4 regions of the Novosphingobium kalidii genome follow, and region 3 is predicted to be linked to each of the others. Evidence: predicted binding sites of a transcription regulator. Region 3 holds the regulator's gene; each other region holds the start of a gene.

What was found. The regulator LexA, encoded in region 3, represses DNA repair genes until DNA is damaged. The targets are predictions, from matches to a motif close to GTTCCNCNCTTGTTCT.
Region 1: a site for LexA is predicted at 4,380-4,395, ahead of ABVV53_RS15100 (putative DNA modification/repair radical SAM protein). Genes of this name have one in related genera too.
Region 2: a site for LexA is predicted at 5,295-5,310, ahead of ABVV53_RS16700 (ribonucleoside-diphosphate reductase subunit alpha). Genes of this name have one in related genera too.
Region 4: a site for LexA is predicted at 6,110-6,125, ahead of ABVV53_RS03915 (ATP-dependent helicase). Genes of this name have one in related genera too.

What each region holds. Positions count from the first base shown of each region.
Region 1 covers NZ_JBEWLY010000023.1:261,178-269,165, reverse strand. The annotation lists gene ABVV53_RS15115 (heme oxygenase-like domain-containing protein) at 122-673, shown strand; gene ABVV53_RS15110 (HWE histidine kinase domain-containing protein) at 679-3,252, shown strand; gene ABVV53_RS15105 (DNA topoisomerase IB) at 3,271-4,269, opposite strand; gene ABVV53_RS15100 (putative DNA modification/repair radical SAM protein) at 4,399-5,637, shown strand; gene ABVV53_RS15095 (hemerythrin domain-containing protein) at 5,703-6,185, shown strand; gene ABVV53_RS15090 (UdgX family uracil-DNA binding protein) at 6,205-7,596, shown strand; gene ABVV53_RS15085 (pyridoxamine 5'-phosphate oxidase family protein) at 7,700-7,988, shown strand, end outside.
Region 2 covers NZ_JBEWLY010000027.1:77,772-85,759, reverse strand. The annotation lists gene tldD (metalloprotease TldD) at 33-1,460, opposite strand; gene ABVV53_RS16720 (zinc-finger domain-containing protein) at 1,501-1,776, opposite strand; gene ABVV53_RS16715 (ABC transporter ATP-binding protein) at 1,915-2,868, shown strand; gene nadB (L-aspartate oxidase) at 2,964-4,565, shown strand; gene ABVV53_RS16705 (GlsB/YeaQ/YmgE family stress response membrane protein) at 4,592-4,834, opposite strand; gene ABVV53_RS16700 (ribonucleoside-diphosphate reductase subunit alpha) at 5,503-7,389, shown strand; gene ABVV53_RS16695 (DUF4126 family protein) at 7,523-7,988, shown strand, end outside.
Region 3 covers NZ_JBEWLY010000023.1:65,106-73,093, forward strand. The annotation lists gene ABVV53_RS14170 (citrate synthase) at 1-975, opposite strand, end outside; gene gltX (glutamate--tRNA ligase) at 989-2,458, opposite strand; gene ABVV53_RS14180 (ComEC/Rec2 family competence protein) at 2,487-4,721, shown strand; gene lexA (transcriptional repressor LexA) at 4,726-5,409, opposite strand; gene ABVV53_RS14190 (molybdopterin molybdotransferase MoeA) at 5,479-6,699, opposite strand; gene moaC (cyclic pyranopterin monophosphate synthase MoaC) at 6,696-7,175, opposite strand; gene trpC (indole-3-glycerol phosphate synthase TrpC) at 7,347-7,988, opposite strand, start outside.
Region 4 covers NZ_JBEWLY010000008.1:147,576-155,563, forward strand. The annotation lists gene trpB (tryptophan synthase subunit beta) at 1-256, shown strand, start outside; gene trpA (tryptophan synthase subunit alpha) at 258-1,043, shown strand; gene ABVV53_RS03895 (bifunctional folylpolyglutamate synthase/dihydrofolate synthase) at 1,086-2,384, shown strand; gene ABVV53_RS03900 (AmpG family muropeptide MFS transporter) at 2,399-3,742, opposite strand; gene ABVV53_RS03905 (pseudouridine synthase) at 3,838-4,749, shown strand; gene rsmD (16S rRNA (guanine(966)-N(2))-methyltransferase RsmD) at 4,746-5,291, shown strand; gene ABVV53_RS03915 (ATP-dependent helicase) at 6,129-7,988, shown strand, end outside.

The sequences.
Region 1 (7,988 bases), 200 kb from region 3:
TGACTATGTGCAAGTCAGCGACGACCGACCCGAGGCGGCTTGAGGCGTCCGGCTGCCAGTTTGGCTGGACAAAGCCGTTCGGCAGCACCTAGCAAGGCGCCCGGAGATAAATTCGCTTCACATGCAATCGCTTCTTTCCCTCTATCGCGCGGCTACCAAGGGTTCGCACGATTCGCTTGACGCTGCGTTTGGGTCCCTGGATCTCTCCAATCGCGCCGACTACGTTCGCTTCCTACGTGGTCACGCGATGGGTTTAGCATCGATCTTCGATGGCTTCCGCCGGTTCGTGGAAGAAGACCTTCATCTCGCTTGCCCGGACTATCCAGCGATGCTGGCAGACGATCTAACCAAAGTAGGCGTTGATGCACGTGATCTTCGGTCAGTCTCACCCGCAGGTGAAGTGTCACAGAGGGCAGCCGGATACGTGATCGCCGGCTCACGCCTGGGCCTCGCCGCGCTCGCACGCAGCGGCTACTGGGGCCGCACCCACGCCCTGCCCTCCACTTACATGGATGATCGACAGGGCTTGGCAATTTGGAAGCACACCGCAGCCAAATTGAAGCAGGTCGTGCCGGATGAAGCGCGCGCGGAGCGGGAAAGCAGTAGCGCGATCACCGTGTTCGACACGTTCCGCGATGCGTTTGCAGCAAGCGCTCCGGCCGCGGTCCGGTAAACGACATGACCTATTCACCGCAGCAGGTTGATCTTTCCACCTGCGATCTCGAGCCGATTCATATCATTGGGCGGATCCAGAGCTTCGGATGGCTCCTGTCATTCTCCAGTGACTGGATCATCAATCACGTCTCGGTGAACTGCGCCGAGATCTTCGGACTTGATGCCATTGACATGATCGGCCGGGCTGCGACGGACTTCATTGCACCCAGCGCCTTGCATGACATTCGAACCCGTTTGCAGATTCTGGGCGCCGGGGACTCGGTTGAGCGGATATTCTCGATCGAGTTGCTCGACGACGGGCACTGTTTCGACATCGCGCTTCACGCGTCGGGGCGCTCGTTTGTGTTGGAAATCGAGCCCAGCGAAACGGGGCGCCGTCGCGACTACGTAGGGTACGTGCGGCCGATGATCGACCGTTTGCGCACGTGCAGCACCATTGAACAACTCTGCACAAGCGCTGCCCGGCATTTGCGGGCCCTCACCGGCTTCGATCGAGTAATGATCTACAGGTTTGAGCCATCCGGCGCAGGCGAGGTTATCGCGGAAAGCCTCAATGGCAGTGTCGACAGCTTCTACGGCCTGCACTTCCCGGCCTCGGACATTCCCGCGCAGGCGCGGCGGCTCTATTCCCGCAACATTCTACGCATCATTACCGACATCGATGATCCCACGGTTCCAGTCGTCCCCGCCACAAGTCCGCAAGGAGAGCCGCTCGACCTGTCCATGAGCGGACTGCGCGCAGTTTCGCCAATCCATATCGAGTACTTGCGCAACATGGGCGTGAAGGCGTCCATGTCGGTGTCGATCATGCGACGGGGCAAGCTGTGGGGGCTGATGGCCTGTCATCACTACTCGCCCCTGCGTTTATCCTATTCTGTCCGCACAGCCGCTGAACTCTTCGGCGAGTTTTTCTCGTACCTGCTGGATCAGCGCGAGAGCGACTACTCCTACGAAAAGCGCGGCCAGTCGATGCGTCTTCATGACGAGATCATGGCGCGGGTAGCGGGCGGCGATTCGCTGCTCACCGCCTTCGAGGACTTCGCAGACTCTATCGGCAAAGTCATTGCATTCGACGGTATTGTGGGATGGGTTGACGGCCAATTCATGGCTCGTGGCTCCACGCCGACGCAGGCGCAGTTCGAGGGTCTTGCCAGGTTCCTGAACACGGCCGGCGCGAGCACTGTCTGGTCGACCGAAAACCTCTCGACCGTGTATGAGCCCGCCCAGCACTACAGCGACGTGGCGGCGGGGCTCCTCGCTTTACCGGTCTCACGATCACCACGCGACTACATCGTGTTGTTTCGTCGTGAACAGCACCGCGAGGTCTACTGGGCGGGCAATCCGGAGAAGACGATCGATCTGGGGCCTAACGGGCCGCGCTTGACGCCCCGCAAAAGCTTTGATCTCTGGAAGGAAGAGCGGCGGGGCTTTTGTAAGCCGTGGACGGGGGACGAGATATCGGCGGCTGAATCCCTGCGCATCACTCTGCTGGAGGTGGTGCTGCGCCTGGCAGACGCTGCAAATATCGAGCGGGAGCAGGCTAACAAGCAGCAGGACATGCTGATCGCGGAGCTCAACCACCGCGTACGCAACATTTTGAACCTTATCCGTGGCCTGGTCTCGCAGTCCAAGGAGGGCGCCGAGACAATTGACCACTTCGCTGAGATCATCGGCAGCCGCATTCACGCTCTGGCTCGCGCGCACGACCAGGTCACGCAGACGGACTGGTCACCCTCGTCGCTGTACAAACTCATTCGCACTGAGACCGACGCCTACGCCAGCGAGAGCGCAGATCGGGTCACCATCGATGGTCCGGACGCCATGATTGCTCCCGGAGCATTCACAACCCTGGCGCTGGTCGTTCACGAGATGATGACGAACTCGTGCAAGTATGGTGCGCTTTCAGACTCTCGAGGCTCGATCGCCATTACGGTCAGCAGTGGCGATGACCAATCACTCGAAATCCATTGGCGCGAAAGTGGCGGTCCTCCGGTAAAAACGCCGACGCGTCGAGGATTTGGGTCTACAATCATCGAACGCACGATCCCGCACGAGTTGGGTGGTGCCGCGGCGGTCGATTATCCTGCGGATGGGCTTCGCGCGACCTTCCTCATTCCCGGTGAGCACATTGCCGCGTACGATACGCCCATGCCGTCTTCCCATGAGGTACTCACCACAATCTCCGTCGTACGTGACAGTGCACCCGAGCTGTTTTCCGCAACCGCGCTAATCGTCGAGGATAATGTGATCATCGCGATGGAAGCGGAAGACGTCCTGCGCGACTTGGGCTTCAATGATTGTGAGATCGTCGGTTCGGTGAGAGCGGCACGCGCACTTGTCGAGAGCAAGGACATCAGCTTCGCGATGCTGGACGTGAACCTGGGCAAGGAGACCAGCGAGGAGGTAGCTGACCTTCTCTACGGTCGCGGTGTGCCGTTCATCTTCGCGAGTGGTTATGGCGACCGTTCCTTCACTACCAGCCGCTTCGAAGGCGTGCCAGTGATCACCAAGCCCTACACAGAGCGCGACATTCGGGCAGCGATCGCGCGCTTGACCCCTAAACCCACCGTGCAGTGATCCTTCGCGCGGCGCGCGCTAAGCAGCGACAGCCGCGAGGGAGAACGTGTCGAGAAAGTCGATCAGCCCCCGTTCCTCACGGGCGAGCCACTGCGTGCGGCGCGGCAAGAACTTCGGGAGCGCCCGCGCATCTTCGCCGCCCTTGGCCACGGCAACCACCGCTGGATGCACGTAGGACTTTCGGGCGATAGCAGGCGTGTTACCAAGCTTTTCGGAAACTTCCTTCATAAGCTCCTTGAGCGAAATCTGCGGATCTTCCGAAAGCCTCCTAAAGGCGAAGGCACTCGCCGCCCATGTTCGGAAGTGCTTGGCGGTGAAAGCATCCCCCATCGTTTCATGAAGGTAGTCATTCACGTCGTGGCTGTGGACGGGCGTAGGCACACCCTCTTCATCCAGATACTGAAACAGGTGCTGTCCAGGCAGATCCTGCATCTTCCGCACGCATCGCACGAGCTTCGGGTCCTCACAGTCGATTTCGTGCAGCTTTCCGGACTTGCCGCGAAAACGAAGTCGCAGATGGCCGCGGTCGATTTTTGCGTGGCGGTTGCGCAGCGTCGTTGCCCCAAAGCTCTTGTTTGCTTTGGCGTACCGCTCGTTGCCAATGCGGATCGCACCGGTGTCCAGCAGAGCGATCACGGAAGCGATCGCCCGCTCTCGCGACAGCTTGCGTGAGGCCAAGTCCATCGCCACGCGCTTGCGCAACTCCGAGAGACCTCTTCCGAACTGGGGACACAACTCGAACTTCATCGCCTCGCGCTCTTCGCGCCAGTCCGGATGATAGCGGTACTGCTTACGACCCTTCGCGTCATATCCGATCGCGAGGAGGTGGCCATCCGGTTCAGGGCAGAACCAGCAGTTCTCATAAGCGGGAGGAAGAGCGATGCGGTTCAGCCGATCAATCTCGTCCCGGTTCCTGATGCGCTCGCCTTCAGGCGAAAAGTATCCCCACTTACCGCCGCGCATCTTGCGCCGTGTAATTCCAGGTTCGCTGTCATGGACGAAGCGCAGCTTGGCCATTCCTGTTTGGCTTTCTCATCAATGGTTTGCCGTCAACGCACCAGATGCAGCAAAGTTTGCGTACGCCTATTGCCGGCCTGCACCAAAGGGCACTGGCAGGGCTCCATCTGAGAACATATATCGAACATTATGGCCAAACTGACGCTCAAGGAGAAGCTGGAAGTCCTCGCGGACGCCGCCAAATACGATGCGTCATGCGCCTCCTCAGGCACAGCCAAGCGCGACAGCCGCAAAGGTGGGATCGGCTCGACCGAGGGCATGGGCATATGCCACGCCTACGCACCCGACGGACGCTGCATTTCGCTGCTAAAGATATTGCTGACGAACTATTGCCAGTTTGATTGCCACTATTGCATCAATCGGAAGAGCTCGTCCGTCAGACGGGCAGCGTTTACCGTGGCGGAGGTAGTTGATCTTACACTCGGGTTTTACCGGCGAAACTACATCGAAGGGCTGTTCCTCTCCTCCGGTATAATCCGTAGCCCCGACCATACCATGGAGCAGCTGGTAGAAGTGGCCCGAACCCTGCGGGAGGAACACGGCTTCCAAGGGTACATTCACCTAAAGACCATTCCGGATGCCGATCCCGAAATCGTTGCGCAGGCCGGCCTCTGGGCTGACCGGGTTTCCATCAACATCGAGCTTCCGACCACCAATGCGTTGACTCGTCTCGCTCCGGACAAATCAGAACAGCGGATTACCGGTGCCATGGCGGATATGAGCGCGTTGATCACAGAAGCGAAGGATGCAACTCGCCGCTTCAAATCGGCTCCGATTTTCGCTCCTGCTGGACAGTCAACGCAGATGATCGTCGGTGCAGACGCTGCCACCGATGTGCAGATCGTAGACCGGGCGGCGTCGCTCTACCGCGGATACGGGATGCGCCGCGTCTACTATTCGGCATTCTCGCCAATCCCCGATGCCAGCGCGGTGCTGCCTCTGCAACGTCCGCCATTGCTGCGCGAGCACCGGCTCTATCAGTCCGATTGGCTGATGCGGTTCTATGGATATCAGCCGAATGATATTCGCGATGCGGCCGACAACGGGATGCTCGACCTCGAGATCGATCCCAAGCTGGCGTGGGCGCTGAAGTTTCGCGATGTATTTCCCGTCGATGTGAACCGCGCCGAAAAGGAGCGGCTGCTCCGCGTGCCGGGGCTCGGCGTGAAAGCTGTGAAGACGATCCTGACGGCAAGACGGCTTCGTAAACTGCGGCTCGATGACGTTGCGCGACTGACGCAGTCGATATCCAAGGTCCGCCCGTTCATTATCGCTGCCGATTGGCGGCCAACGGCTCTCACCGATCGCGCTGACCTGCGGCGCATCTTGGCCCCGCGAGAAAAGCAGCTTGAACTGTTTGCGGCCTGAGAATCGTTCGCGACAGCAACCCTGCTGAGAGCTGCCGGTTTTCCTCTGCAAGAAGGAGATCGACTATGGCAGACGCACAAATTTTTCAGGATCTGAAAGCCGATCATAATCGGCACCGCGAAATGCTGGAACAGCTTGGTGATACCTCGAGCAAAGGTGACGAGCGTCCGAAGTTGTTCGAAGAACTGCGTAAGGAATTGCAGGCGCACGCCGCAGCAGAAGAGGAATCCTTGTATGCGACCATGCTTGCTTGCCCAGACCTGCGCGACGAGGCACGACACTCGGTTTCAGAGCACAAGGAAGTCGATGATTACCTTGGCGAGCTTCTTCAGCTCGATGTGACTTCTGAAGAATGGCTCACCAAGTTCAAGGAAATGCGCCACCGCTATCTTCATCACATCGATGAAGAGGAAGAGGAGATGTTCCCAGAAGCCGCGAAGACGCTGAGTGACGAAGCCGAGAACCGGTTGGCCCGCGTCTTCGAAGATCGCAAGCCGAAAGAGCTTCAGATAGCGGAAGAAGAAAAGCCGGGTGACGAACGCGAATAGCCTTCACTCGCAAGACACGATGCGCGCCCCGCCGGCGCGCGTCGTCCGGCTGGAGAGCGAGGATGACTGGGAAGGCTGGCGCGACGCAGCGCGTCGTTTCCTCGCTGCCCGCGTAGAGCCCGACCGCATCGTCTGGCACGTGGGCGAAAGCGCCGATGACCTGTTCGCAGATGGCGACAGCGGGCTTCCTCCGTCGCCCCAGTTGGAGTTGCGAGTTGCCCGCAGCTTCCCGGACTTGGCGCAGAGCGCGCTGCTGCATTCCGATCCAGAGCGGTTTGCCTTAATTTACAAGCTGCTTTGGCAGATCACGGAGCATCCGGGGCTGCTTGCAGACCACGCGGATCCACTTGTGCGGCGGGTTGAGCTGATGGCGAAAGCCGTGCGCCGAGATATCCATAAGATGCAGGCCTTTTTACGCTTTCGCGAAGTGGAGGAAGGCGAAGACACGAAGCGCTTCGTGGCCTGGTTCGAACCAGAGCACCACATTGTTCGCGCAAATGCCGGGTTCTTCTTGCGGCGCTTCGCCAACATGTCGTGGTCGATTCTCACCCCAGAAATCACCATCCATTGGGATGGCCAGACGCTTCGCGAAGGGCCCGGCGCAGATCGCTCCATGGCCCCGCGCGAAGACGCGCTGGAGGACATGTGGAAGGCCTATTACGCCGCGATCTTCAACCCGGCTCGGCTGAAGGTGGGGGCGATGACACGTGAGATGCCCCGCAAGTACTGGAAAAACATGCCAGAGGCACAACTCATCGCACCGCTGATCGCGGGAGCCCAAGCTAGAGAGGCCCACATGGTCGCACAGCACGTCCCCTCCGCCGCGCGCGCGACGACCTTGCGTGCTCTTGCCGAAGAAGCCCAGGGTTGCCGCCGCTGCCCCTTGTGGAAAGGGACCAATGGCTGCGTTTTCGGAGAAGGCCCGGCCAGCGCCCGACTGATGATTGTCGGCGAGCAACCCGGGGACGAGGAAGATAAGGTGCACCGCCCCTTTGTCGGTCCCGCCGGGGGCGTGCTCGACCGTGCGCTGGGTGAAGCCGGGATCGAGCGTGGAGACGTGTACCTCACGAATGCGGTCAAGCACTTCAAGTATGTGATGCGCGGAAAACGGCGGTTGCACCAGAAGCCCGACGCATCGGAAATCGAGGCGTGTCGCTGGTGGCTCGATCAGGAGATGAACCTGGCCCGCCCTCGCGCGACGGTGATGCTCGGCGCTACCGCCGTGCGGGGAGTGACAGGAAAGCCTGGCACGATCGGCAAGATGCGCGGCTCGCCTCTTAGCCTCCCGCATGGAGCGGGCATCGTCACATGGCACCCCTCATACATCCTGCGGTTGCCTGATCGAGACGCTGCAGAGAATGCGTTCTCCGCCCTTGTGGAGGACCTGCGCCGCGCGGTGCAGCATACCTAGCTCAGCTGACGACATGCACTCTGCCCTTAAGAACAGGGAACGCGGGCAAGCCCCCCGCGTTGATTCCCTCGAACCAGGCAATATGCCGCGAGGAGGAAGAATCATGGACCACGACACCCGCGAGACGTTCTGGAAAGCCTTTGACGACAGTCCATTCATCATGATGAAGCTGGACGGCTCCAACGAACACTCCGAGCCAATGACAGCGCAGCTCGACAAGGACGCCCATCACGCGATCTGGTTCTTCCTGGCCCGCGACAATCGCATCGCTCAAGGTGGCGCAGCCACCGGCCATGTGGCGACCAAGGGACATGATGTTTTCGCGTCCTTGAAGGGCGTGCTGGTCCCGGAGACCGATCCATCTGTGCGCGAGAAGCAGTGGAATACGGTTG
Region 2 (7,988 bases), on a different contig from region 3:
ACTGGTTAACTAGCTGAAATAGAACGTGTTCCTTAGGCTGTTCCGCCGACCGTCAGGCCTTCGATAAGCAGGGTTGGCTGGCCGACGCCGGCAGGTACGCTTTGGCCGCCCTTGCCGCAAACACCGATGCCTTCGTCCAGTGCCATGTCGTTACCGATACCCTTCACACGCGTCAGCACCGAGGGCCCGTCGCCGATGAGCGTGGCGCCTTTGATCGGCGCGCCCAGCTTGCCGCTTTCGATCTTGTACGCCTCGGTGCAAGAGAACACGAACTTGCCTGAGACAATGTCGACTTGCCCGCCGCCAAAGCTTTTGGCGTAGATGCCGTTCTTGACCCGGCTGAGCAGTTCGGCCGGGTCGTCGTTACCACCGCGCATGAACGTATTGGTCATGCGGGGCATCGGTACGTGGCCATAGCTCTCCCGGCGGCCATTGCCAGTGGCCTCCACGCCCATAAGCCGGGCATTGAGCCGATCCTGCATATAGCCCTTGAGGATGCCATCCTCGATCAGAACTGTTTCCTGGGTGGGCGTGCCTTCGTCATCGATCGACAGCGAGCCACGCCGGTTCAGGATCGATCCGTCGTCGACGACCGTCACGCCCGGGGCGCCGACGCGTTCGCCGATGCGGCCGGAGAAGGCGCTTGTTCCTTTGCGGTTGAAGTCCCCTTCGAGGCCATGGCCGACTGCCTCATGCAGCAGGACGCCTGGCCAGCCGGGGCCGCACACAACCGTCATTTCGCCGGCTGGGGCGTCGACGCTCTCCAGGTTCGTCAGTGCCTGGTTCAGCGCGGCGTCGATGCCGCGGTTCCAGTGGGCCGGGTCGAACAAGTCATCGTAGAGCCAGCGACCGCCCATTCCGAAAGTACCCGTTTCGCGCCGGCCGTTGCTCTCGGCCACGATCGAGACGTTCAGGCGCACCAGCGGGCGGACGTCCGTTGCGAGAAAACCGTCGGGCCGCACGATTTCCACCACGGACCAGCTGCCGGTTAGGGAGCAGGAAACTTGCGCCACGCGCGGATCGCGGGCGCGAGCGGCGGCATCGATGGTCTCGAGCAGCTTCACTTTTTCCGCGAAGGGCACGAGGTCGAGAGGCGAAGCGTCGGTGTAGAGATGGCGGTTGCTGGCACGGGGCGGGGCAGGGCGCTCCCCCCTTGCGGGGTCCAGCAGCCGCAACGTCTCACCAGCGCGGCGAATAGCAGCGGCGCTGATGTCGTTGGCGTGCGCGAAACCGGTCATCTCGCCCGAGACGCCGCGAAGTCCGAAGCCCGCGTCGCGCGAATAGTCGCAGGTCTTCAGGCGTCCATCGTCGAAGCCGAACGCCTCCGAAGCGATGAACTGGAGGTAGAGCTCACCGTCGTCGCACGCCTTCAGCGTCTCGGCGGCGAGCGCCTGTGCTTCGTCGGGCGTGAGCTGACCGGGGCTATAAAGGAGCGAGCGGGGATCGGGTGCAGATGCCATGGAGCGAATATAAGACCGCTCAAGATTTCCGCCAGCGCGATCAGGTGCCTGCGCGCGCAGGCACGCTGGGGTCGGCGCTTGTGCTTGGGCCGTGCTCGTCCAGTTCGCCTGGGAAAAGCTCGTTCGTCTCGCGCTGGTGCGGGTCGCCCTTCAGCTGGAAACGCCGATCGCAGTAGCTGCAATCGACATAACCCCGCTCGTCGATTTCCATCCATACGCGAGGGTGGCCAAGGGCAGCGCCGGCGCGAATGTCGGTCGCTCCGTCACAGAAGACGCGGCGCTTGTCGGTGTAGACGGTTTCAGGCGGCTCGATCATCCGCGCCGATTACCAAGAGCGGCGGCTGTGCGCCAGATGAAAAGGCCAAATGAAAAAGAGCAGTCTGGCAGAGGTACACGGGAGCGCCTGCGCACCGACCTCTTTACCCACGCTTCGCCATGCTTCAAATGCCCCCGCATGAGCAGCTCTTCGCAAAACGCAGCCATCTCGATCCGTGACGTTGTGAAGCGCTATGCGCCTGCCGGGGGTGGTGAGGGCAAGCTGGCGCTGAAAGGCGTGAGCTTCGATGTTCCGGTGGGCGGCATCTTTGGACTGCTCGGCCCCAACGGCGCGGGCAAGTCAACGCTGATCAACATCATGGCCGGTCTGGTCAACAAGACCTCCGGCTCGATTTCGATCTGGGGCTTCGACACCGATCACGATAAGCGCAACGCCAAGCGCTCAATCGGCATCGTCCCGCAGGAGATCGTATTCGATCCGTTCTTCACGCCTTTTGAGGTCCTGGAAAATCAGGGCGGCCTGTATGGCATCGCCAAGCACTTGCGGCGCTCGGAAGAACTGCTGCGCGCCGTGCACCTCGCTGACAAGAGAGATGCCTACTCGCGCACGCTGTCAGGCGGGATGAAGCGGCGATTGCTGATCGCCAAGGCCCTTGTCCACCAGCCGCCGGTACTGGTGCTCGATGAGCCGACGGCTGGTGTCGACGTGGAATTGCGGCGGCAGTTGTGGGAATTGGTGACGGAGATGAACCGGGAGGGCGTCACCATCGTCCTCACCACGCACTATCTCGAGGAAGCCGAGCAGCTGTGCGACCGCATCGCGATCATCAACCATGGCGAGTGCATCGCCAACAAGCCCACGCGCGAACTGGTCGGCATGGCGCGGGAGAAAGTGGTGGAACTGACGCTGGATCGTGATCTCGGCCAGCTGCCCGTCGATGCCGCTTTCATCAAGAGCGAGAAAACCGGCGAGCGTACGATCGCGATCACCTATGACAAGGATCGTAGCACTGCCGGGCAGGTCCTCTCGGTCGTTCAGGCGCAAGGGTTCACCATTGTTGACGTGACGACGCGCGAAGCCGATCTCGAAGACGTTTTCGTCAGTCTCACGAGCGCGAACCAAGGCGCCTGATGCTGCCGCGCTTAGCGCGTCCGATGCTGCCCTGAAGGGCATGAAGCCCATTGCTAACTGTTGCCGAGCGCCTGCGTTGGCTGCAAGGAAGCGATATGGATGACCTGAAACGGGGCGAGAAGCCGCAGCACGACGTGATCATCGTCGGTTCCGGCGCGGCCGGGCTGACTGCAGCGCTGGCGCTTGGGGAGAAGCTGAAGGTGCTGGTCGTCGCCAAGGGCGAGCTGGCCGGCGGCTCTACCGCATGGGCGCAAGGCGGCATTGCTGCAGTGCTCGATGCGGGCGATACCTTTGAGGAACATATCAACGATACCATGGTGGCGGGTGCTGGCCTCAACCGGCTCCAGACCGTGGAGTTCGTGATCGAGCGAGCACCCTTTGCAATTGAGCGGCTGGTCGAACTCGGCGTTCCCTTCAACACCGAGGGCGACGTGTTGCACCTCACCCGGGAGGGTGGCCACTCGCACCGGCGGATCGTCCATGTCGACGATGCCACCGGGCAGGCGGTGCAGAAAGCGCTGATGCGCGCAGCACAAGCCAACCCGAATATCACGCTGCTGCCGGGCCGCGCCTGCATCGACCTCATCACCGGACGGCATGAGCAGCGCTACTCCGGCTCCGGCCGCGTCTGGGGCGTCTATGCTCTCGATCAGGCGACCGGGCAGGTGGAGGCGCATACCGCGCGCGCGACGATCCTCGCGACCGGCGGCGCAGGGCGCGTATACCAATTCAGCACCGCACCGCGCGGCGCCACGGGTGACGGTATCGCGATGGCCTGGCGTGCCGGGGCGCGGGTCTCCAACATGGAGATGATGCAGTTCCACCCGACCTGCCTTTACAATCTGGAGGTCAAGAACTTCCTCATCACCGAGGCGGTGCGAGGCGAAGGCGGGCATCTGAAGCATCCCGTCACGGGCCATCGCTTCATGCCAGACTACGATTCGCGTGGGGAACTGGCGCCGCGGGACATTGTCGCGCGCGCCATCGACGACCAGATCAAGCGCTTCGGCCTGGACTACGTTCACCTCGACATTAGTCATCAGCCGCCAGAGTTCGTGCGCGAGCACTTCCCGACCATTCACGAGAAGCTGCTGGGTCTTGGCATCGACATGACCCGTGAACCGATCCCGGTGGTGCCCGCACAGCACTATACCTGCGGCGGCATTCTGATCGACCTTAACGGACGCACCGACTTGCCCGGCCTCTATGCCGCCGGTGAGTGCACCGAGAGCGGGCTGCACGGGGCCAATCGCCTCGCGTCCAATTCGCTGCTCGAGTGCTTCGTCTTCGGTGAAGCGGCCGCTGCGCACATCCTTGCGCATTGGGACCGCTTTGATGCCCCGCCTCCCGTGCGGCCTTGGGACGCTAGCCGGGTGACCGATTCCGATGAGGAAGTCGTCATCAAACAGAACTGGACCGAGATCCGGCGTTTCATGTGGAATTACGTGGGCATCGTGCGGACCACGAAGCGGCTTGAACGCGCGCAGCATCGCATCAAGCTGCTCAACGACGAAGTGGAGGAATACTACCGCCACTTCCGCGTCTCGACCGACTTGGTCGAACTGCGCAACCTCCTGCAGAGCGCTGACCTTATCGTGCGCTCAGCACTGAGACGCCACGAGAGCCGGGGGCTGCACTACACGCTGGACTACCCCGAAACGCTGGCAGAGGCCGTCGATACGCTCCTTGTCCCCTAACGGACGAGGAGCAACGCGCTACGGTTTTAGCCGATGCCGAGCATCCGGCCGATGAAGATCAGCACGATTGCGCCGATCACCGAGGCAAGGCAGCCGGCGCGATTGAAATCAGCGCTGCCGCGGCTGGTGACGAGGCCAGCGATCACAGAGCCCCCGATCCCGAGAAGAATCGTGGCGATCCAGCCCATGTGGACCGACCCCGGATAGAAGAACCGGGCGAGGACACCGATGATCAGGCCGCTGATAATGGCGGTGATGACGTTGATCATGCGTAAATATCCTCTCGCTGGCGGTCCGCAGCCTGCACGGCGGGGAGACGCCTGGCAAGCGTTCCGGCGCCGTCGTCTAGGGGGAGGACACCGGAGGCATCGTCCGTGGTGACGCACTTGAACCGCGACTGTCGTTCACCTCATTCCTGACTCGTTTCAGCCACCAAGAATGTGGAAAAAGATTTCCGCCTTAGTGGGCGTTTGCCTCTTGCGATTTGCGTCGGCCAAGGACTTCCCACGCGTCGCGGCCAGCTCGGCATGGCTAAGCTGCGCGGGAGCCATGGCACTGTTAGGTTGGGGAGCCTCTTGCGCCGAAACGGCAAAAGCGCACACTATAGGTAGTGGCCGGTTGAAGAGACCGCCTCAAGACCTAGCTTCAGTCATACCGCAGCGGGGAAACCCACGGTTGGCGGAGCGGGCGCGAGTGTGTGCAGTGCTAACGGTGCTGAGCGAAGCGAGTGTTCCTGTTTTGTGCTCATTCTGCTAGGCGTCACTTGCTCGTCGAATCGAACCGAAGATATGCGGACGGGGGACGCAACGTGGATTTCAGGAACGTCAGCGAAGGGCAGCTCGGGAGCACAGATGTGGAGCAGCCCGGCGTCGACAGTCAATTCGAAACTTCGGTGGCAAACAATAACAAGGAGGCGGGTCCAGGCCCGGCTATCGAAATGGACAAGACCGATATCGCCACCGCTGACCTCGTCGGGGGTCCCGTTGAGGCGGCGCCCACGACACAAAGCAACTCCAAGACGATTCACGCCCGCCGCTTCACCGTCGTCACTGACGATAGCCGCGATGCGCTGCTGACGGACTTCGGCAAGGAAACGCTGGACGATCGCTACCTGTTGCCGGGCGAAAAGTACCAGGATCTCTTCGCCCGCGTGGCGGACGCTTACGCCGACGACCAGGATCATGCGCAGCGGCTCTACGATTATATTTCGAAGCTATGGTTCATGCCGGCCACGCCGGTGCTGTCCAACGGCGGCACTGGCCGGGGCTTGCCGATCTCATGCTATCTGAACTCGGTCGACGATAGCCTGGAAGGCATCGTTGCCACCTGGAACGAGAACGTCTGGCTGGCAAGCCGGGGCGGCGGCATCGGCACTTACTGGGGCAGCGTGCGCGGCATCGGCGAGCCAGTGGGTCTGAATGGCAAGACCAGCGGCATCATTCCCTTCGTGCGCGTGATGGATTCGCTGACGCTGGCGATTTCGCAGGGTTCGCTGCGTCGCGGTTCGGCCGCTTGCTATCTTGATGTCTCGCATCCGGAGATCGAGGAGTTCCTCGAGATTCGCAAACCCTCGGGCGACTTCAACCGCAAGGCGCTCAACCTCCACCATGGCGTTCTGCTGACCGACGAGTTCATGGATGCCGTGCGTGACGGCGCCGAGTTCGCCTTGCGCAGTCCCAAGGACGGCTCAGTTCGCGGCAAGGTCGATGCTCGCGCGCTGTTCCAGAAGCTGGTCGAAACGCGGCTTGCCACGGGTGAGCCCTACATCGTGTTCTCCGACACGGTGAACCGCATGATGCCGCGCCATCACCGCGAGCTTGGTCTCAAGGTTTCGACGTCGAACTTGTGCTCCGAGATCACGCTGCCCACCGGCCGCGATCACCTCGGCAAAGATCGTACGGCGGTATGCTGCCTTTCTTCGCTCAACCTGGAGACCTGGGAAGAGTGGAAGGGCGAAAAGTGCTTCGTCGAAGACGTGCTGCGTTTCCTCGATAATGTGCTGCAGGACTATATCGACCGCGCACCGGATGAGATGGCGCGCGCAAAATATTCCGCCGCGCGGGAGCGTTCGGTCGGCATGGGCGTGATGGGCTTTCACTCCTATCTGCAGAAGAAGGGCATCGCCTTCGAAAGCGCGATGGCCAAGGCGCTGAACATGCAGATGTTCCAGTACGTCAACCAGAAGGCCAACGAGGCCTCGATGCTGCTGGCCAAGGAGCGGGGTCCGTGCCCTGACGCGGCGGATGTGGGCGTGATGGAGCGCTTCAGCTGCAAGATGGCGATCGCGCCCACCGCGTCGATCTCGATCATCTGCGGCGGCACGTCGGCCTGCATCGAGCCGATCCCGGCGAACATCTACACCCACAAGACGCTCTCCGGCAGCTTCGTGGTGAAGAACCCATACCTGGAAAAGCTGCTGGCTTCGAAGTCGAAGGATTCCAACAACGTGTGGAACTCGATCCTGGAGCACAGCGGTTCGGTCCAGCATCTCGATTTCCTCAGCCCCGAGGAAAAGGCGGTCTACAAGACGAGCTTCGAGATCGACCAGCGCTGGCTGCTGGAGTTTGCCGCCGACCGCACGCCCTACATCGATCAGGCGCAGTCGCTGAACTTGTTTATCCCTGCCGATGTCGACAAGTGGGACCTGATGATGCTGCACTTCCAGGCTTGGGAGAAGGGCATCAAATCGCTCTATTATCTACGCTCGAAGTCGGTGCAGCGCGCCGGTTTTGCCGGCGGCGTGGAGGCTGACAACACGCCTGAGGCACCCAAGTTCGAACTGGGAGAGACCACCGACTACGACGAGTGTCTCGCTTGCCAGTGAGGGATTGGTCGCTGCGGTTGAACGCAGTGGAAGTGCGACCCACGTGCTTAGCAGCGCGACAAGGGAACTTGCGCCCCTTCTTGTTCGTCCTTGTCCTGAACGGCCATCGGCGTGACAGGACAGGGACGAGCACATGCTTCTTGAAAACAGTAACGGGGAAACCCTCACGCCGACGCGTCCGCCCGTAGACACTGCGGTTGACATCGCGGGCGGCGCTGCTGCGGGAGCCTTGGCCGGTTTGGCCGGGGCCGCAGTGATGGAAGGATTTCAGACCTATGCGGCTGCGCTGTTCCAGCCCTCCGGGTCGACGCCGCCGGCGACCGAGCAAGCGGCGCAGGCGCTCGTGCGCCTTGTCGGCGGAGCACGGTTGCGCAAGGCAGAGAGCAAGGCCGGCGGCGCGGCCGTGCACTACGTTGTCGGCACCCTCGCGGGTGCGGGCTACGGCGCCCTTGCCGAAGCCGCTCCTGGTGTCGCGCGGTGGCGCGGCCTCGCCTTCGGGTTTACCTGTGCAACGCTGATCGACCAGATTGCCGTGCCGCTGGCGGGGTTCGCGCGTCCTTCGTGGCATTACACCATCCGCACACATCTTTACGGCTACG
Region 3 (7,988 bases):
CACTTCGCGCACGGTCGACTGCATCACAGTCGCGCGTGGGTCGTAGTTCTTGTAGACGCGGTGGCCAAAGCCCATCAGGCGGAACGGATCGTTCTTGTCCTTCGCGCGCTCGATGTAGTGCGGAATGCGATCGGGCGTGCCGATTTCCTTCAGCATGTTGAGCGCCGCTTCATTGGCGCCGCCATGAGCAGGGCCCCAGAGGCATGCGATGCCTGCTGCGATGCAGGCGAAGGGGTTGGCGCCCGAGGAACCGGCGAGGCGCACAGTCGAAGTCGAGGCGTTCTGCTCGTGATCCGCGTGCAGAATGAAGATGCGGTCCATGGCCTTCTCGACCGCCGGGATTACCTCATACTCTTCAGCAGGCACGCCGAAGGTCATGCGCAGGAAGTTGCCGGTGTAGCTCAGGTTGTTGTCGGGGTAGAGGAAGGGCTGCCCTACCGCGTACTTGTACGCCATGGCTGCGATCGTCGGCATCTTGGCGATCAGGCGATGCGAGCTGATCTTGCGATGCTCAGGGTCCGCGATGTCCGTGGAATCGTGGTAGAACGCGGAGAGTGCGCCGACCACGCCGCACATGATCGCCATCGGATGCGCGTCGCGACGGAAGCCGCGATAGAACGTTGCGAGCTGCTCATGCAGCATCGTGTGGCGGCTAATGGTGTAGCTGAAGGTGTCGAGCTCGTCCTTGCTGGGCAGTTCCCCATTCAGCAGGAGATAGCTGACTTCCATGAAGCTGGAGTGCTCGGCCAACTGACCGATGGGATAACCACGATGGAGCAGTACGCCCTCGTCGCCATCGATGTAGGTCAGTGCCGATTCGCACGACGCCGTCGAGGTGAAACCGGGATCGAAGGTGAACTTCCCGGTCTGGGCGTAGAGCTTGCGGATGTCGATGACCTCGGGGCCGACACTGCCCTGAAGGACGGGGAAATCGAAGTCCTTGCCCGCTGCGTTGAGCTTTGCCTGGTTTGCCAAGTGCTTATTCTCCCTAGACTTGCGACCCGGCAGGAGCGGCAACCTGCGCGCCAATCCGCGCGAGGCTCTCTTCCCGTCCGAGCAGAACCAAAACATCAAAGATCCCCGGCGAGGTCGTCTGACCCGTCAGGGCAGCCCGCAAGGGCTGTGCGAGTTTGCCAAGGCCTATACCCAGATCCTCGGCCATTGCCTTGAGACTGGTTTCCAGACTCTCGGCCGTCCAGTTCGCCTCCCCACTGAGGCGCTCATGCATGGAAGCGAGGCGCGTACGCGCTTCCTCAGTCAGGAGCGCTGCAGCCTTTTCGGTCAGCGCTAGCGGCCGCGTCGCGAACAGGAACGCGGCGCCTTCCGCCAGCTCGTTCAGGTCCTTGGCGCGCACTTTCAGCACGGGCATCGCCTGCTCGAGAAGGGCGAGATTGGCCGCGCCGTCTATGCGCTGCGCAACGAGGGAAGCGAGGCGCCCGTCGTCCGCCTCGCGCAAGTAATGGCCATTGAGGTTTTGGAGCTTGGCGAGATCGAAACGCGAGGGCGACTTGCCCACATGCGCGATGTCGAACCAGGCGACCGCCTGTTCGCGAGCGATGATCTCGTCATCGCCGTGGCCCCAGCCCAGACGCAAGAGATAGTTGAACAGCGCTTCTGGCAGGATGCCAAGTTCGTCCCGGTACGAATCGACGCCCAAGGCACCATGCCGCTTCGAAAGCTTTGCACCGTCCGCGCCATGAATCAGCGGAACGTGCCCGTAGATGGGACGCCCCCAACCCTCGATCGCACTCATCGCGTCGATGATCGCAAGCTGGCGGAACGCATTATTGAGGTGATCGTCACCGCGGATCACATGCGTGACGCCCATGTCGTGGTCGTCAACCACAACGGCAAGCATGTAAGTGGGCGTGCCGTCCGAACGCAGGAGAACGAAATCGTCGATCTCTTCGTTGCGCACCGTCACAGTGCCCTGGACGAGATCGTCGATCACCGTCTCGCCCTCACGCGGCGCCTTGATGCGCACGACGAATGGTTCGGCGGCCGGCCAAGTTGCCGCATCCGCATCGCGCCAGGGGCTTGCGAGCCGGAAGGGGCGGCGCTCTTCCTGCGCTTTCGCGCGGTGAGCGGCGAGCTCCTCCTGCGTCATGTAGCACCGGTAGGCGTGACCGGCTTCGATCAGCTTGCGGGCAACTTCCGCGTGGCGGTCAGAGCGCGCGAACTGGAAGACAGCTTCTTCATCGCCTTCCAAACCGAGCCATGAGAGCCCGTCGAAGATGGCGCCGATCGCCGGCTCAGTCGAGCGGGCGCGATCGGTATCCTCGACGCGAAGGAGGTATTTCCCGCCGTGATGACGTGCATAGAGCCAGTTGAAGAGAGCGGTGCGTGCGCCGCCGATATGAAGATAGCCGGTGGGCGAAGGCGCAAACCGTGTGACCACGGGACGAGCGCCAGCTGGAGCTCCGCCTTGCGTCGCCTCCGCTAAGCTGCCGCTTGCCATCGCCTTGTCCTTCCTGTCCAATGCGCACATGGCCACCCGAGCCGCGCGCCGAGATATCCTGCCGCCCGCCGCGCCCGGGGGCGCTGCACTGCAACATGGGCCATGGAACAGTGCGCGCCGCTTGTCGAGAGGGTTGGCCGCAGTCGAGCGATTTCTTGGCGATGCCGGGTTCGATCGTATGCCATGGCTGGCAGTTGCATTCGGTGCGGGCATCGCGGTCTGGTTCGCATTGCCGGCCCCCGGTTACTGGCTGGCGCTTATGGTTGCGTGCGGAGGGCTGTCTGCCGGGTTCGCTGCCGCTCTGGGCTCCTACGGGCGTTATCCCTATCTGCGGCTAAGCGGGATTGTCGTGCCTCTGGTGGTCGCAGCCGGCTGCGGTTCGGTATGGGCCCGCTCGCACTTTGTTGGCGCGGCCCCCATTGCCGCACCGGGGGTGGCGACTCTGACGGGGACAGTGCTCGCCGTGGAAACCCAGCCAGCTCAGGCCCGCAGCCGGCTTGTACTTGCCACGCGTGAGCCGGGTGGCGAACGCGCCATTCGCGTCCGGATCAATCTGGCCGACGCAATTGGGAGCGCCGATGGCCTCCATGCCGGTCAGGTGGTGCGGTTCCGCGCCCGGTTGATGCCGCCCGCGCCCCCGATGCTGCCGGGCGCCTACAACTTCGCACGTACCGCTTGGTTCAAGGGGCTGGCCGCGACGGGCACAGCACTCGAAGCGCCGAAGATCGTGGACGAGGGCGGTGCCGCGCCTTGGCTGGGTAGCGCGAGCCGGAGAATTTCCAGCCATATTCGGGAGCAACTGGAGCACCGGCAGGCCGGCATCGCAGCAGCGCTCGCCACCGGCGATGTGGGCGGGATCGTCGGAGCCGACGCACAGGCGATGCGGGACGCGGGCCTCGCGCACCTGCTCTCGATCAGCGGACTTCACGTCAGCGCGGTAATCGGCGCGGTCTACTTCGTCAGCCTCCGGCTTCTGGCGCTGTGGCCGTGGTTGGCCTTGCGAGTACGGCTACCGGTCGTGGGCGCAGGTTTCGGCGCCTTTGCGGGTGTTGGCTACACCCTGCTGACCGGCGCTCAGGTGCCGACGGTGCGCTCGTGCATCGGCGCACTGCTTGTGTTGATGGCGCTTGCGCTCGGGCGCGAGCCCTTGTCGCTGCGTATGCTGGCCGTGGCGGCGTTTCTCGTCATGTTGCTCTGGCCCGAGGCCGTTGCCGGTCCCAGCTTCCAGATGAGCTTCGCCGCTGTGCTTGCGATTATAGCCTTGTCAGGCGCCGGGCCGGTCCGCCGGTTCCTGACACCACGAGAGGAGGGCTTGGGTGTCCGGGCGCTGAGACACCTCGCGCTCGTGTTGCTGACTGGCTTCGTGATCGAGTTCGCTCTGATGCCGATCGGCCTTTATCACTTCCACCGGGCGGGGATCTACGGCGCCTTCGCCAATGTGGTCGCGATCCCGCTCACCACGCTGGTGATCATGCCCTCGGTTCTATGCGGCTTGCTGCTTGATCTAGTGAGCATGGGAGCGCCAGCCTGGTGGATAGCGGGCCATGCGATCGCCGGGTTGAATGGTCTTGCGCACTGGGTAGCCAGCCGGCCCGGCGCCGTGACGGTCATCCCTGCGATGGCGGGAACGGCGTTTGCTCTGTTCATTGGCGGCGGCCTCTGGTTCGGTCTGTGGTCCGGTAAAGTGCGCTGGTTCGGCTTGGCACCGGCGGTGCTTGGGGCTGTGCTTGTAGCCACGGCTCGGCCGCCGGACCTGCTCATCTCGGGCGACGGCCGCCACGTGGGCTTGCTGTCGAAGGAGGCGGACGCTCTGTTCGTCCTTCGCCCCAGCCGCAGCGATTTTGTTAGGGACAATCTGGTTGAGATCGCAGGCATGAGCGGCACACCGACGTCTCTAGTCAGCCTTCCTGGCGCGGACTGTAATCGTGACACCTGTGTCATAACCTTGACGCGCGGCGAGCGAGATTGGCAGCTCCTGCTGACGCGAAGCCGCGATGCCGTGCCGGAACGCGCCCTGGCCGCCGCTTGCGAGCGTGTGGACCTGGTGATCTCCGACCGCTGGCTACCGCGGAGTTGCCGGCCCCGGTGGCTCAAGGTCGATCGCAGGCTTCTCCAGCACACGGGCGGTCTCGCCATCGATCTTGCAAACGCCCGCGTTAGCAGCGTCGCGGACAGCGAAGGTCGGCACGGGTGGTGGCGAGGGGCCGAGGACAGACAGCCCTCGCGCCCCGCGGTAAGCGCTTCTGCTTCAGCTGCGCCCTAATCGATCAGTGATAGCGGCGCAGCAATCCTGCAAGCTTGCCTTGCACCTCGATCTCTCCTGGCGAGTAGACCTGCGCCTCGTAAGCCGCGTTAGCGGGATCGAGCCGCACCATGCCATCCTCGCGACGCAAGTACTTGAGGGTGGCTTCCTCGCCCCGAACAAGCGCCACGACGATCTCGCCATCACGCGCAGTGCTGGTGCGCTTCACCAACGCGAAGTCGCCATCCAGAATGCCCGCCTCGATCATGGAGTCGCCGGAGACTTCAAGCGCATAGTGCTCGCCTGAGCCCAGGAGCGCTGCCGGAACAGAAAGCGATGCCTGGCCTTCCAGTGCCTCGATCGGAACGCCTGCGGCGATGCGTCCGTGAAGCGGGATCTCGATCACGTCATTGGCTGGAGAGGGAACGGGCGGCTGCGCGCGAGGCGCTTCATTGCTGTTGGCGGCACGCTTGGCCGCGGTGCGAGGTGCTGCGTTCTCAGGCTCTTTGAGGACCTCAAGCGCTCGGGCGCGGTTCGGCAGCCGGCGAATGAAGCCGCGTTCTTCCAGCGCGGAGATCAAGCGATGCACGCCCGACTTGGACTTCAGGTCCAGCGCCTCCTTCATCTCCTCGAAGCTGGGGGAGATGCCGGTTTCTTCCAGGCGGGCCTGGATGAAACGGAGCAATTCGTGCTGCTTGCGCGTCAACATGTTCGGCGCCTCCTCAGGCGTTCTTGTCGTGAACAATTAGCGAACAAGTAAGCAACAAGAAGTCGCCCGTCAAGCAATTCCGCCATTCTCGATCCAGAACGCGTCGACGTCTTCGCCGGCGAGAGCCTCGGGTGCATTCGCGGTCCGGTCGATCAGCACGTTGCTCGCCGCGAGGGATGCCAATGCACTGCTGTCCTGAATGGATTGCGCACAGACGACTTCGCCGTCCCAAGTGGCCCGCACGAAACAACGCCGCCCACCATTGCTGGGCAGCGGAGCCCCGAGCCTTAGTCTCAGCGTGCGAGGGAGAGGGCGAGCGGCGCCGAGCAGCGCCCGCAGCAGCGGCAGCATGAACAAGTAAGCGGTCACGTGGCTTGAGACTGGATTTCCCGGGAGGCCAAGAATGATCTGCCGTTTGCCGCCATGCTCACGCGTGGCGACAATGATGGGCTTGCCCGGCTTGATCGCCACGCGCCAGAACCCGAGCTTTGCACCCCAAGCCTCGAGCGCCGGCTTCACCAAGTCGTGATCGCCGACCGATGCACCACCACTGGTGACGATCACGTCTGCATCCGCGCCTTGGGAGAGCGCTTCCGCAAGCGCCTCCATCGAATCGGGCACGGGGCCAACGCGTTGAACCTCGCAAGGCAGCGCCCGAGCCATGGCGGCAAGCATGGCGGCGTTGCTTGCGGGGATCTGATGCTCCAAGCAGACCTCTGGGTCAGAGGCGAGCTCGTCTCCGCTGTCCATAACCAGCACGGACGGCGCACGGCGCACCGGCAAGTGCCGGTGCCCGGCACTGATTGCCAGTGCCAGTTGTGCAGGGCCAAGTCGCGTGCCGATCGGCAGCACTTCATCACCGTCGCGGAAATCCAGGCCGCAAGGACGGATGTGCTTGTGCGCTGGCGACGGCGGCTCGCCCGTCAGTGTCAGCCGATCCTGATCTCGCGCGAGATCTTCCTGCAGGATGACGCAAGCGGCGTCCGCCGGAAGGCGCGCACCGGTCGACATCCGCACCGCTTGGCCCGAACTGATGGTCCCCTCGAAGGGGTGGCCTGCGGCACTCTCTCCGACGACTTGCCAAGGCCCGGTAAGATCGCCCTCGGACACGGCGTAGCCATCCATGGCAGAGAGCGCTGCAGGAGGCTGCGTGCGCCGGGCCCGCAGCGGCTCGGCGAGATAGCGGCCAAGCGCACCGTCGATATCGACTCGCTCGATCTGCAGCGGTTCGACGAGGGCGAGAAGGCGAGCCTGCGCCTCTTCCAGCTGGAGCGGTGGTTCGCGCATCATGCCTCGTCCGCCCGCCAGTGGCCGGACTTGCCGCCGCGCTTCTCGATCAGGCGCACGTCCTCGATCACCATCGCCTTGTCGAGCGCTTTTGCCATGTCGTAAATGGTGACCAGCGCGATGGCTGTGGCGGTGACCGCCTCCATCTCGACTCCGGTCTTGCCCGTGAGCGAAGCGGTGGCGGTGGCGCGAACGGCGTCCCCCTCGAAAGCAAAGTCGACGTTAACCGCGTCGATCACCAGGGGATGACACATCGGGATCAGATCTCCGGTGCGCTTTGCGGCCATGATGCCGGCGATCCGTGCCGTGCCGAGCACATCACCTTTCGGCGCATTCCCTGCTCGGATGGCTGCGAGCGCCTCGGGGCTCATGCGGACGCGGCCGGAGGCGACGGCGAGCCGCTGGGTCTCGGCCTTGGCGCCGACGTCGACCATGCGGGCCGTGCCTTCGGCGTCGATGTGGGAAAGGGATTTGCTCATGCGGCGCAGGTTGCCGCAATTGCCGGTGTCCTGGAAAGGAAAATCCCGCGCTTTCTGGAGTGGTGAGCGAATGGTTCCGAGACGTGCTGCTGAAATTGGGCCATCACGCCGTCATGCCAGAGCCGATCGTTGTAGGACAGAGAGACAAGCTCTCTGCGGATGCGCCGAGGATCAGGCGAAGAGGAGGGCCCGCGTCGCCTGTTCCACGTCGGGCTGGCGCATGAGGCTTTCCCCCACAAGGAACGTGCGCGCTCCGCAAGCGGAAAGGCGCTGAAGATCCGCGTGCGAGTTGATGCCGCTTTCGCTGACCAGGAGCGTGCCCTCAGGCGCGAGGGGAGCAAGCCGCTCGGTAACCGCAAGATCGGTTACGAAGCGTTTGAGGTCGCGATTGTTCACGCCGATCAGGCGTGATTTCAGGCGGCTCGCGCGTGCCATCTCATCTTCGTTGTGAACCTCGACGAGCACGTCCATGCCACGCTCAAGCGCGGCAGCCTCAATCTCGACCATCTGATTGTCATCGAGCGCGGCGACGATGATCAGGATCGCGTCGGCACCGATTGCACGTGCTTCGGCGACTTGCCAGGGATCGACCATGAAGTCCTTGCGCAGGACAGGCAGATCGCAGGCAGCCCGCGCATCCATCAGGAAGTCTTCGTGGCCTTGGAAATAAGGTGCATCGGTGAGCACGGACAGGCAGGCCGCGCCACCCAGTTGATACGCCAGCGCGTGCTCACCGGGACGGAAGTCGGCTCGGATCAACCCCTTGGACGGCGACGCTTTCTTGATTTCAGCAATCAGCGCGAACCCATGCGC
Region 4 (7,988 bases), on a different contig from region 3:
CCCTGAGCACTCATGGCTGCATGAAAGCGGCCGCGTGAAGTACGTGCCGATCACAGACAATCAGGCGCTTGAAGCGTTTCAACTCTGCTGTCGCCTTGAAGGCATCATTCCCGCGCTGGAAAGCGCTCACGCTCTCGCGGCGCTGCCCGAGATCACAAAGACCATGGACTCCGACAAGCTCCTCGTCGTCAACGTCTCAGGTCGCGGCGACAAGGACATCTTTACAGTGGCGGAGCACTTGGGAGTTGATCTCTGACATGAGCCGCTTTGCAACCGCTTTTGGGAATGGGCCGGCGCTCGTTTGCTTCATCACTGCAGGGGATGGCGATACAGCCGCCAACCTCGACGCGCTCGTCGCAGGGGGAGCGGACGTGATCGAACTGGGCATGCCCTTCACCGATCCGATGGCAGACGGGCCCGCGATCCAGGAAGCAAACATTCGCAGCCTTGCCGCTGGCACGCGGACTGCGGACATCTTCCGCATGGCCGCCGAATTCCGCGCACGCCATCCCCAAGTGCCTCTTGTCCTCATGGGATACTCCAATCCGATGACCATCCGCGGTCCTGAATGGTTCGCGGTAGAGTGCGCTCGTGCAGGTGTGGACGGCGTCATCTGCGTGGATATTCCTCCCGAAGAGGACGCTGATCTCGGACCTGCCCTGCGTGAGGCTGGTGTCTCGCTGATACGCCTCGCCACCCCAACCACTGATGCGGCGCGACTGCCGACAGTGCTGGAGGGCTCCTCCGGCTTTCTTTACTACGTCTCCGTCGCGGGGATCACCGGCATGCAGCAAGCCGCACAGACCTCGATCGACGAAGCCGTTCGCAAGTTGAAGGCTGCCAGCAACATACCCGTCGCGGTTGGCTTCGGCGTGCGCACCCCCGAACAGGCAGATGCAATCGCCCGGATCGCGGATGGCGTGGTAGTCGGCTCCGCCTTTGTCGACTTGGTAAAGCAACATGGAGCACAAGCTGCAGAGCCTATCCGGGCCTTCACGGCGACGCTGTCCGACGCTGTCCACAAGGCCCGCGAAGTAGCATAGTCAGCGCGGGAGCGCGAGATTGCAGCAGGACAGGGATGCTTCGTGAAGGACTTCGCCCGCTCCGATTCGCCCGAAGTACAGCGCCAACTTGATCGCCTTGCCGCGCTATCGTTGCCGCAGGGGCGCTTCGGTCTGGACACGATCCGCGCTTTGTCGGCGCGACTCGGTAGTCCCCAGAACAGTCTGCCGCCTATCTTTCACGTCGCAGGAACGAACGGAAAAGGCTCAACTTGCGCGTATTTGCGCGCCATGCTGGAGGCACAGGGGTTAACGGTTCACGCCGCGACCAAGCCTCACCTTGTACGCTACAACGAACGCATACGGATTGCTGGAAAACTAATTACCGATAGCCACTTGGCATCGCTTCTTGAGGAAGTGCTGGATACCAGCAAAGATCTCGGCCCTAGCTTCTTCGAGGTGACCACGGCCGCGATGTTCCTCGCCTTCGCCCGAGAGTCAGCCGACGCCTGCGTCATCGAAACGGGTCTTGGCGGCCGTTTTGACGCAACGAACATCCTGCGCCACCCGGCGGCCATCGGCATTGCCACGCTTGGCATCGACCACGAATCCTTTCTCCTCCGGCCTGAGGAGGGGACACCCCCGGATCCTCTTGCCCGCATTGCTTTCGAGAAGGGCGGGATCATCAAGCCCGGCTCCCCGGTCTGTACGCTGAGCTATCCCGAACAAGCGGAGTTCCAAATCGAGCGCGCCGCAGCAATGACTGGCTCGCCGCTGCACATGCGAGGCAGAGACTGGGATTGCACCAGCGTGGGCGTGATCGAGTACAGCGATCGCCACGGATCACTGTCCCTCCCTTTGCCGACTTTTTTGCCGGGTCTGCACCAAATCGAGAATGCAGCACTGGCCGTTGCCATGCTGCGGCATCAGGATCGAGTCAGCGTCTCGGCCGAGGCAATGGCGCGTGGTATCGAACAGACACGCTGGCCCGCGCGGCTGCAGTTGCTCGCGGAGGGGCCGCTAACCCGATACGCCACTGGCCGGATGGTTTGGCTGGACGGTGGGCATAATCCCGACGCTGGCCGCGCGATAGCGGAGCATTTCAGGGACCAGCGCCTGCATCTGATTATCGGGATGCTCGCGAACAAGGACCCTCGCGCCGTAGTGGCGCCTTTGAACGACAGTATCGCACGCCTCCAAGTGGTGAGCGTACCGGGACAAGACAGTCACCCCCCGGAGGCATTCGGGCCAGCTGCCACCGCCGCAGCGACTATCGAGGAAGCTCTCGCCAATCTGCCGCCGGACGGACTGCCTGTGTTGATCGCAGGCTCGCTCTACCTCGCGGGTGAAGTGCTGAAGGCAAATGACGAGATCCCGGACTGAGCCTCACCTCGAGTTCAGCCCGCGCTACCCCGGCTGTCCGGCGCCTGAACTTCGCCTGCCGTTCCCATAGCCGCGTCTACCAAGCCGTTGCGCATCATCCACCAGAACAGGACGATGCCCGGCAGCGCCGCAACAGTTGTGAGCAGATAGAAGTTTACATAGCCGATTGCCTCGATCAGCGAGCCTGCCGTCGTTCCGGTCAGGAAACGCCCGACCACGCTCGCTGCGGCAGAGATTAGCGCATACTGAGTCGCTGTGAACCTGAGGTCGCACAGAGCCGAGAAGTAGGCGACGACCACAACGCCGCCGTAGCCGCTGGCGATGTTTTCAAACCCGATGGCGCCGGCCATTCCCCAGTTCGAATGCCCCGCCTGCGCGAGTAGGGCGAAACTGAGATTGGAGATCCCCATCAGCACGAGCGCTATGAACACTGACCGCTTGAGCCCCAACCGCGAGTAGGCGGCTCCGCCGATAAAGATACCGATCAGGTATGCCCAAAATCCGAAGCCGACGTCGTAAATGGCAATCTCGTCGTTGCTGAAGCCGAGATCGTTGAACAGCAGGCGGAATGTAAGGTTGGCCAGCGTATCCCCGATCTTATGAACGAGGATGAAGGCCAGGACCAGCAAGGCTCCCGCCCGCGCGAAGAACTCCACGAAGGGGCCGACGATGGAGGCCCAGACTTCGCGAACGCCCTTGCGCTCGATGACGACCTGCCGCCGCTCCGGCTCGCCCAGCAGCAGCGCTGTCGCCATAGCGGGAACGGCGAATACGGCGCAGGCTATGTACGCTGAACTCCACCCGTACCGCCCGGCAACGACGAGCGCCAAGGCGCCAGCGCCCGCTGAACCAAGACGCCAGCCATATTGGCTCATGCCGGAACCAGTGCCGAGCTGATAGGGCTTGAGCGTCTCGATCCTGTAAGCGTCGATGACGATGTCGAAGGTCGCTCCCGCTATCCCCACCAACAACGCGGCAACTATAGTACCGGCCAGGTCCGTAGATGGATCGACCAGTGCTAGGTTCACCGTTGCCGCTATGACGAACAAGCCCGCTACCAGCATCCACGAAACCCGCTGGCCCATGCGGCTGATCAGTGGCAGGCGCACCCCATCGACGATCCACGCCCAAAAAACCTTCAGGTTATAGACCAAGAAGGCGAGCGTGAACGCTGTTATCGTGGACTTTTCTATATCATTCTGCGCCAGCCGAGTGGTGAGCGTTGCCCCTATCATGGCAAATGGGAAGCCAGACGAGAGGCCAAGCGCCAGAGCGCCGAGCGACTCCTTCTCGAAATAGGGGCGAACCGACTGCCAAATCCCTTTTCGCGGAGTCTCCGTCTTGATCGCTTCGACCACGCCGGTCCTTTCCCGTGTAAAGAGCGCATGCATAACGCCGGCTTCGGCAATGGGAAGGCTGGATGATTGCACGATCAACAGCTATGCGCGGGCGAATGTCCCAGCCTCCCCGTAAACCCGGCAGCCGCCGCGGCCCACCTCGCGGCGCGCCCCCCTCTCCGCGCGGCCCATTCCCCAAGCCTCCTGCGCCGCGCCCGAAGCGCCCCTCTACCGCAAACCCGAATGCACCGGCGCGCACCACGTCGAACCCATTGCGAGAAGACGGGCGTGAAGGGGAACGCATTGCCAAGCTTCTTGCGCGCGCAGGCGTCGCCAGCCGCCGCGAGGTTGAACGTATGATCGTGGATGGACGGGTGAAGATCGGCGAAGAGGTCGTGACCACTCCTGCAACGCTCCTCAAGGACTTGCGAGGCGTCAGCGTTGATGGGCAACCAGTCAAAGCTGCGGAGGCGACGCGGCTTTTCGCCTTTCATAAGCCCGCAGGCCTGATCACCGCAGAACGCGATCCGGCGGGACGTCCGACGATCTACACCGCGCTGCGCAACGCCCTGCCTCCTGGCGCTGGCCGCGTGATGCCGGTCGGCCGGCTTGACTACAACACTGAAGGCTTGCTGCTTCTCACCAATGACGGCGAATTCAAGCGGTTACTCGAACTTCCTGCGACCAGGGTTACCCGCACCTATCGCGCCCGTGCATTCGGTGCGGTGACCCAGGCACAGCTGGAAGAGCTGATCGAAGGCGTCGAGATCGAGGGTATGCGGTACGGCCGGATCGACGCAAACATGGAGCGCAGGACCGGTCGCAATCAGTGGATCGAACTGAGCCTTACCGAAGGCAAGAATCGCGAAGTACGTCGCGTGCTGGAACATCTTGGCCTGGAAGTCAGCCGGCTGATCCGCGTCGGCTATGGTCCTTTCGCACTCGACGAACTGCCCAAGGGGACGGCGGTTGAGATCCCGCCCAAGCAGATCGAGATATTCCGTAAGTCGCTGGGGGCAAAAGCATGAGGATCATCGCGGGTGAGTGGCGCGGTCGCAAGCTCGTGGCACCCGAAGGGGAGGCAACACGCCCCACCTCGGACAGGACTCGCGAAACCCTCTTTTCGATGCTCACCAGCAGGCTAGGCAGCTTCGAAGGCCTGCGGGTGGCCGATCTTTTCGCCGGCTCCGGCGCACTCGGGCTTGAGGCGCTTTCCCGCGGGGCCGCTCACTGTGTCTTCGTCGAGCAGGAGCCGGGTGCGATCCGTGCTCTGCGCCGGAATATCGCGAACCTCCACGCACAGGATCGTTGCGATGTCCGCGCGTCGTCAGTGATGTCGCTGGGCACCGCTCGCAGCGAACCACTCGACCTAGTTCTACTGGATCCGCCGTATGACTCCGGGGCGGGCGCAGTCGCGGTCGACAAGCTGACGCGTCTCGGCTGGATATCCCCCTCAGCCTGGGTCAGCCTCGAAACTTCACGCGCGGAGAACGTAAACGTAAAGGGTTACACGGTCGATGCGGTACGCGACGTCGGCAAGGCTCGGCTCCACTTGATGCGCGCCACCTGAGATTGAGAGGAAGCGTTAGCTCCCTCTCGTTCGCGTCATACTGACAGTTCCGGGGGGCGTTATTTGCTGCCCGGGTTTCGGCAACTGTCCTGGACGGTCCTGCTGCAGACCGGATAATCCTTGTTCATCGCTGGCGCTGGCGGGGGCGTGAGAGCACCCTTGTAGGCCCCCCCTTCGTAGCTCTCGTCCGCTGGCATTGCCGGGCGTGCTGCCTGGTTCGCATCCTGTGGGTTCGGCACGCCAGCTGTGGGGATTCCTCGGCCCGGCGGGTTCGCCTGGCCCGGCGGAGTCGTGGGAACCATGCCGTGAAGTTGCTGGATAATTGACTGCCACGCCAGCGCTCGTTGGTCCGGCGACATGTTGTAGATTCGACCGCGCTGGCTTGGTGTCAGCGCCCAGAAGCCTTCCTGCTCTTGAGGCTGGAGCGTCCAGAAGTATGCCTGCTGTTCTGGAGGCAGAGTGTCGAAACCCCTCTGCCGATCGGAAGGCCACGTCGAGTACGCGGAGTTTTGCTCTGCGGTCCTCATGCTCGTCGCAGATCCACCAGCAGCAGCACCGGCCGACATTGTGCCCGGCGGTGTAGGCGCCGGAGTCGGCATGGGTGCGGTGCTGTCGGAAGTGGGCTGCATAGTACCGGTGCCCGCAGTGCTTTGCGCCAGAAGAAAGCCCGGCGACGCCGTGAGAGCAAATGCGGCAGCACCGCTCAGCAGGAACATGCGCATTGTTAATCTCCAGTGCCAATGATCGAGTTCAAACGACGTGTGAGGGAGAGAGATGTTCCCGCGAATCGCCCAAGTGGCCTTGCGCAGCGCCGGCCCGTTCCCTAGCTGTTCACGCGTGACCGCGCCCACCTTCCCCGCTTCCGCTGCCTCTTCAGACCCGCTGATCGACGGTCTGAACCCTCCTCAACGAGAGGCGGTTCTGACCACCGAAGGGCCTGTGCTGATGCTGGCGGGGGCCGGCACTGGGAAGACGGCCGCGCTTACGACTCGACTTGCGCACCTCGTTCGCGCTCGTCTGGCTTGGCCCTCCGAGATCCTGTGCGTAACGTTCACCAACAGAGCCGCTCGCGAAATGCGCGAGCGCGTCGGCCACATGGTCGGCCCTGCGGTGGAGGTGATGCCATGGCTCGGCACCTTCCACTCGATCGCTGCCAAGATGCTGCGACGCCACGCGGAATTGGTTGGGCTTCAAAGCAACTACACGATCATCGACACCGACGATCAACTTCGCCTCCTCAAGCAGCTCATCCAGGCAGAGGGTCTGGATGAGAAACGCTGGCCGGCACGGCAGCTTGCCGGCTGCATCGACCGGTGGAAGAACCGCGGCCTCAATCCGGCAGATTTGGACGCGGGAGAGAACGAGGCCTACGCCAACGGCAAAGGACAGAAGTTCTACCAGCTCTATCAAGATCGGCTGAAGGCGCTGAACGCATGCGACTTTGGCGATCTGTTGCTGCACATGCTGAACATCCTGCGCCAGGACCGCGAGGTGCTTGAGCAGTACCGCCAGCGCTTCAAGTACGTCATGGTGGACGAGTATCAGGACACCAACCAGGTGCAGTATCTCTGGTTGCGGCTCTTGGCGCAGGGACGGCAGAACATCTGCGTGGTGGGCGATGACGACCAGTCTATCTATTCGTGGCGCGGCGCCGAAGTCGCCAACATCCTGCGTTTCGAAAAGGACTTTCCCGGCACAAAAGTGATCCGGCTGGAGCAGAATTATCGCTCCACTCCCCAGATCCTCGCGGCAGCCTCTGGATTGATTAGCGAGAACAGTGAGCGTCTGGGCAAGACGCTGTGGACTGAGCGACACCCCGGCGATCCCGTGAGGGTGATCGGCGTATGGGACGGTCCTGAAGAGGCGCGCCGCATCGGAGAGGAAATCGAGCGGCTGGAGCGCGAGGGCGCCACTCTCGCCCAAATGGCCATCCTGGTGCGTGCCCAATACCAAACTCGCGAGTTTGAAGACCGCTTCATTCAGATCGGCCTCAACTATCGGATCGTAGGCGGCTTTCGGTTCTACGAGCGTGCGGAGATCCGCGACGCGCTAGGCTATTTGCGCGTGATTGCGCAGTCTGCCGACGACCTTGCATTTGAACGCATCTACAACACCCCGAAGCGGGGGCTGGGATCAAAAGCGCTGGAGAAGCTCCACGTCCATGCTCGCCGGCGCGGCATACCCCTCGCCGCAGCCGCCATCGAGATCGCCGACAGCGACGAACTGCCCGCACGCGCACGCAACACCTTTCTTGCGTTGATGCGCGATTTCGCCCGTTGGCGCGACACTTCGAGCACTGTCAGCCCGGCCGACCTGCTCCGCACAGTCATGGATGAATCGGGCTACACGGACGCTCTCCAAGCGGAGAAGACGGCTGAGGCAGCGGGGCGGCTGGAGAACCTCGCGGAACTTGCGCGGGCTATGGAGGAGTACGACACGCTCGGCGATTTCCTCGAGCATGTCAGCCTGGTGATGGACAACGAGGCTGCGGACGAGACCGAGAAGGTCACGATCATGACGATGCACGCCGCCAAGGGGCTGGAATTCGAACACGTGTTCCTACCGGGCTGGGAAGAAGGCGTGTTCCCCTCACAACGGGCCATCGATGAAGGCGGCCTCGCCAGTCTGGAGGAGGAGCGGCGCCTCGCATATGTTGCGATTACGCGAGCACGGCGGCGCTGCACGATCATCCACGCG